One region of the Paenibacillus sp. GM1FR genome, then DNA from elsewhere that is predicted to be linked to it. Evidence: riboswitches for the same ligand, from Rfam matches in the RefSeq annotation. Region 1 holds a riboswitch; the other holds the start of a gene.
What was found. A riboswitch is a leader RNA that binds a small molecule or an ion and turns the genes downstream of it on or off. The one in region 1 is predicted to bind cyclic di-AMP.
Positions count from the first base shown of each region.

Region 2: linked by a shared signal. The riboswitch ahead of PAEAM_RS18825 (C40 family peptidase) and the one ahead of PAEAM_RS10165 (3D domain-containing protein) in region 1 are both predicted to bind cyclic di-AMP.

Region 1 is NZ_MKZL01000011.1:989,243-992,395, forward strand. It holds gene PAEAM_RS10155 (ABC transporter substrate-binding protein/permease) at 1-317, shown strand, start outside; gene PAEAM_RS10160 (amino acid ABC transporter ATP-binding protein) at 304-1,026, shown strand; cyclic di-AMP (ydaO/yuaA leader) riboswitch at 1,245-1,439, shown strand; gene PAEAM_RS10165 (3D domain-containing protein) at 1,442-2,116, shown strand; gene PAEAM_RS10170 (polysaccharide deacetylase family protein) at 2,224-3,015, opposite strand.
Region 2 is NZ_MKZL01000025.1:18,166-21,318, reverse strand. It holds gene PAEAM_RS18835 (M1 family metallopeptidase) at 1-588, shown strand, start outside; gene PAEAM_RS18830 (hypothetical protein) at 599-1,450, shown strand; cyclic di-AMP (ydaO/yuaA leader) riboswitch at 1,696-1,833, shown strand; gene PAEAM_RS18825 (C40 family peptidase) at 1,837-2,307, shown strand; gene PAEAM_RS18820 (GNAT family N-acetyltransferase) at 2,662-3,153, shown strand, end outside.

The DNA.
Region 1 (3,153 bases):
GTGGTCAGTTGGAGGCAGCGCGTTCATTAGGTATGGGAAGAGGCGCCGCGATGCGTTATATCATATTGCCACAAGCCTTCAAAGCTGTATTACCAGCGATCGGTAATGAATTCATAACTATCATCAAAGAATCCTCCATTATCTCCGTTATCGGTATGGTGGATATTATGTATCAGGCAAGTGTAGTCAAGAACATTACGTACCAAGGCTTGAGTCCATTTTTGATTGCAGCAGCCATCTACTTTGTAATGACGTTCATTTTGTCCAAGCTGCTGGGACGACTGGAAAGGAAGTTGAGTGCAAGTGATAGACGTTAGACAATTACACAAATCTTATGGAAATAACGATGTGCTTAAGGGCATAAACGTGACGATTGGCAAAGGTGAGGTTGTCGTGGTTATCGGTCCTTCCGGTTCAGGTAAAAGTACGTTCTTGCGTTGTTTGAACCTGCTGGAACAGCCTACCTCAGGAGAGATTGATTTTGAAGGCGTGTCAATCACGGACCCCAAGCATAACATTAACGCAACTCGTGAGAAAATGGGCATGGTGTTCCAGCACTTCAACCTGTTCCCACACAAAACGGTAGAGCAAAACATTACGATTGCTCCGATTAAAGTAAAGAAACAATCCACTCAGGAAGCGGAGAAAATTGCCGCTGATCTGCTTAACACCGTAGGCTTGTACGATAAAAAAGATACATTCCCGAATCAGCTGTCTGGTGGACAGAAGCAGCGGATCGCCATTGCTAGAGCATTGGCCATGCAGCCGCATGTGATGCTGTTTGACGAGCCTACGTCGGCACTGGACCCTGAGATGGTCGGCGAAGTGCTGGATGTCATGAAACGTCTTGCAGAAGGCGGGATGACGATGGTCATCGTAACGCATGAGATGGGTTTTGCACGTGAAGTGGGAGACCGAATCCTGTTCATGGATGGCGGGGTTATTGTGGAAGAGGGAACACCTGATGAGGTGTTTGGAGCACCCAAAAATTCACGTACACGTGATTTTCTTGCGAAAGTACTCTAAACGATGTGATCAAATAGCGTTACTGACTTCGAGTCGGTAACGCTATTTTTTATGGATAATAATGACGTATGGATTCGGAAAAGTAACTATTCTGTTACCAAATGTAAAGGAATCGGGTCAACCAAATTTTCTGAATTAACCAGTATTCTTACAAATGCTTACATGCTAAAAACCATTTGGTAAGAATTACTACAAGTTCAGGTTACAAAATTGTGATATATTGAACTCTGCCGAAACTTCCGGACAGGGAGTGCGGGGGATGTAACGATGCAGATTGTGCAGGGGGAAGATCTACGGCACACTGCTTGGGGTGAATTGGGTACATAACGTTTCAAATGTAACGAATAACCTATAGGGTGGGCTCCTCATCCGAATCCGACAACTAACTTCGCAGGCACAATGAGGGAGGAAGACCATGATTAACAAGAAACGTATAGCCAAAACAGCAGTAGCATTAATGACAACAGCAATGCTCATTCAAGCCGTTCCGGCTCACGCCGATTCAGTTCATGTGGCCAAAGAAGGGGATACCTTCTACACCTTATCAAAACAATATGGAGTAGCACTCAACACGTTGGTTAAAGCAAACAACGACATTTCGGCTTACAACATTTATGGTGGTTTGAAAATTACGATTCCCGGTAAGGCAAACAATGTTGCAGCCGCTGCGGCAACGGAGAGCAAGACCCCAGCCAAAACGGTTACCACAGCAAGTTTGGACGTTAACGCAGATAACAAAGTGGTTCAAGCCTGGGGTAAGACATTCGATTACAGCAAAGCTGTGAACGTAAAAGCAACGGCATACTCTGCAGATCCGTCTGAAAATGGAGGCTGGGGTGCAGTCGATTATTTCGGGAATGACCTTGAACTGGGTACGATTGCGGTTGATCCAAGTGTGATTCCACTTGGAACTAAAGTACTGGTAACTGGTCACAGCCATCCAGGATTGCCAAAACAAGCTTTTGTAGCCACAGCACGTGATGTGGGCGGTGCAATCAAAGGTCACCGGATTGATATCTTCATCCCGGGTAGCAAACAGTCCGTAAGCACATTTGGATTTCAGGATATCGAGCTGTACATTCTGAAGTAGAGAGAAAATAACATTTAAAATGAATTCAAACAGGGTGTCTGCCAGTCGCTAATTCGCGATTGAACAGCACCCTTTTAATATTCTCATTATTTGTTATCACGGTCATCCTAATCTTTGGCCTTTGGCAATCCCAGCATTTCGTCCAAGGTGACCAGTTCATATCCCCGATTACGTAGTTCCTCAATAATTTCAGGCAAAGCCTTAATCGTGCCGTTCAGGTTTGACCCTACACCGCCTCCAGCATGTTGCAGAACGATGGAGCCAGGTTTCACGGCAGACAGGATGTTATCTTTCACCTGTTCCTTTGAAAGGCCTTTCCAGTCCAGGGAGTCTACGTTCCAGTTCACAATGCTATAGTGTTGTTTGGCAGCCCATCTCAGCTGTTCTTCATTAATGTCTCCATAAGGTGGCCGAATCATCTTGGGCGTATAACCCGCCAAACGTTGAATAATATCCCCGGTATGTAAAATTTGTTTGCGAAAGGCATTCATCGACAGCTTACTGAATTCAGGATGATTGTAGCTGTGATTACCAACCATATGCCCTTCCTTAACAATGCGTTTCACCAGATCCGGATGTTTCTCAGCACGACTACCCACGATGAAGAATGTAGCTCTGACATTGTACTTCTTCAATACATCCAGTACTTGTGGAGTAAACCGTGGATCAGGTACATCATCAAAAGTCAGTGCAACCTTCTTGGTTGAAGGACCATTGGTTTTGAACGTATCGGCATATTTTTGACGTAACTGTCCCAATGTCAGTTGTTCTTCTTCTGCAGAATCCGAACCTGATACTGATTCACTTGATGGGCTTGAAACATCCCGCGATGAAACTGGAGCATGATATCCTCCGAGAAAAATAACGATAACCATTAGCATAATGAGGCGTACGCGCATAATAACGGCCTCCTTTTCCAAAATGACGTTCTCCTTGGTATGCCCGGGGGCTCCATAAAATATGCGCAGTGTGAGAAGTTTCATTGTGGATTTAGCTCATGACAGCCATAATTCCTCCATATATAACATATAGAAAAG
Region 2 (3,153 bases), on a different contig from region 1:
CAGGATGAGTATGCAGCCAATGTCTACACACGCGGCAAGCTAGTATTGCTCGGCATTGAACATCAAGTTGGTGCCAAGAAGATGGAGCGTATTCTCTCTACCTATGTGAAGAAGTACCGTTTCAAACATCCCACATCCGCTGATTTTCAAAAAATTGTGGAGCAAGTGACCCGCACTTCCTGGTCTGATTATTTTGATCAATACGTCTATGGTAATGGGATGGCTGACTTTGCTGTAGAGAAGATTCGTATTACGCCCGTACAGAAAGACGGTCAAACATTGTACGAGTCATCCGTGACGATCGCAAAAAAAGGGAGTGATTACAGCGCCGTTCCTGTTCGCATTGCTTTTGAAGACGGGCATATCCTCACCAAGCAATGGAATGGCAAAGAAGATCGCATCACGTATAAATTAACTCACACATCCCCCGTATCCTGGGCCATGACCGATCCCCTGTACTCGATCGTGCTGGAGAACCGCCATATGAACAATTTCCTGAAATCCGGACTGGATGAGCGGGCGAAGTCCCGCTGGAGCATGAGTGTAACCAAACTAATAGAAGCCATATTCGGAGGTCTGTCATGGTGAGGTGGAAACGGTGAAAGCGAAAATACGTGAAGGCTGGTTTCTCGTCCGTCAGCATATGTTCATTGCCGCACTCTTATTTCTTTATCAACTCATTTGGGGATATTTCTTCTATCGAATGGTACAATCGGCCGTCATCCCACTGCTCCTTCGCTATCCAGATGCTGATGCCGGTGAGCTGAGTACACTTTTGTTCAAAATGGAAAGTCAACTTAACCTGTCTACCCATCCGGAGGTTCATCGTTATCTATGGATTCTCGGGGGCATGTTGCTGGTTCGCATGTTGATCAGCCCCCTCATTCAGGCAGGACTGCTCTACTCACTTCAGCACTTTAATTCTACAGAAGAGCGTATCCCCTTTGTCCGCGGAATCAAAAATCTGTGGAAACCGATGCTGCTGCTCCACACCATACGTACATTATTGATACTTCTGCCCGCCTACTGGCTCATACCGAAGCTCTACTCGATTCTCATGGACGGATTTCATTCCCTTCAATTACTTTTGCCTGGTATACCTTATGTTGCTGCCTGGATTGTATATGGTTGGATCATCCACCATGTCATACTCTACATGCAGTTCGGTGTTTCGGCACCAGAAGGAGAAGGGGGGGCTCACGGTACCCTCAAAGCCCTCTGGATTGCACTGCGTCATCTCATCGCCGTAATCGGCATTGCACTCCTGCTGGGCGGAGTACACCTGCTCGTCTTTGGGGCATTCACTACAGCCTCATGGTTATTAACGGGACTTACCGGACTTATACTACAACAGACGTATCCACTTGCCAGATGTCTATTAAGTCTGTGGAAAATATGCAGCCATTTCCGATTATGGCAGTCCAAAATATCCAAAGGTGAGAGCAGATAGTTTAAAAATTGTTACCATCACATGTTAAACTCATGGCCTAATATGTACTTATAAATAGGCAAACCTCAACCTTTCCCCGTCAAAGGTCGAGGTTTTTTTTGCTAAATTTGTTGCTAAACGTTGCCAAAGCCGTACTCCTCTGTTACAATAATCGCAGTGAGTTTTTAGTAACAACTTTGTAATCTTTACATTCATATTTGTAACTACTTAAAATTAAATCGTCATTTCTTGATTTCGCAGGTGCATAACTAGCATAGCCAAATTCCTGGCACCTGGGAAGCGGGGGAACCAGTTATGGGTGAATTGATCTTGCTACAGAGGGATCATAGGGGACCTTCAACCGAATCCTTAAGCTAACCTCGCAGGCATTGGAAGGGGAATATCTCTTGTTCAAGAAGAAATTAACCGCAGCTGTACTTAGCATCACATTCGCTTTATCGCTTGGTGCAGGTAGCGCATTCGCAGATTCAAAGATGGACACAGTAATTGATTCAGCAATGGGAACTACATACAAAAGTGGGGGAACAACGCTTAACGGCTTTGACTGCTCCGGATTTACCCGGTATGTATTCGACAAGTTGGGTATTGATTTGGCACGCCAATCCAGTTCCCAATTCGACATGGGCGATTCCGTATCCCGCATGGAAATGAGAGCTGGCGATCTGGTGTTCTTTAATACAACAGGTAAAGGCGTATCTCATGTAGGTATCTTTGTAGGGGATGGAAAGTTCGCACACTCCTCTTCTTCCAAAGGCGTTACGATCAGTGCATTGAGTGAAAACTATTGGGCCAATCGTTATGTTGGCGCAAAACGGATTATGAGCACGGACGCATATGAATCACTGGCCCTTGAATAGGGACAAGCTGAGCAACATGATGCTGTAACCATTAACCATACTGGAACGAAGCAAGAAGCATAACAGAACCGCCCGGTACATTCTCCGCAGGAATGTATCCGGCGGTTTTTTTGTGCTTCAATCCTTATTCATGTTGCAAGTTATACTCGGGGCATATCCTGCGACATCAACAGGTTCATTTTGCGTTCGTTCGTCCGTGCCCTTATGATGTTTTTACCCATCCCGTTATAATATAAACGAAATTACCGGAACTTTTGTTTCATTTTTTTTCTTGGAAGGAAGACTTGCTAAATGAACATCTCTTTTGTAGAGTGGACAAAGAGTTCTGTTTCAAGGAAAGGAGCATGCAGGTGTATGAAGGAAACCCCTGTGACGTTTCACGTTGTACCCATGCGAGAAGAACATGCGGAGCTTATCTGCAGTTGGCAGTATGATCCGCCTTACAATATCTACAGCTGGCTCCCCTGGGAGCAGATGAAAGCTCTGGAAGTGGAATTCGGAGATGCACAGCTGCGGCAGGAGCAATATGCAATCGTCCTGGATCAGAACGATCGTATATGTGGGTTTGCTCAATACTTCCCACTTCAAGGGGTAACCCGGATTGGCCTTGGCATGCATCCAGAGCTGTGTGGTCAGGGTCAAGGGACAGCTTTTGTCTCTGCCATTGTACAGGAAGCTATTCGCCGAAATCCCACGAATGAGATTGATCTGGAAGTACTCACTTGGAATGCTCGTGCCATTCAAGTCTATCTGAAGAGTGGATTTATCACCCAGGATACATACGAACGACAGACCCCAAGCGGCTTGAAGCCCTTTCACTGTATGGTTTATGAAGGGCCTCGCGGT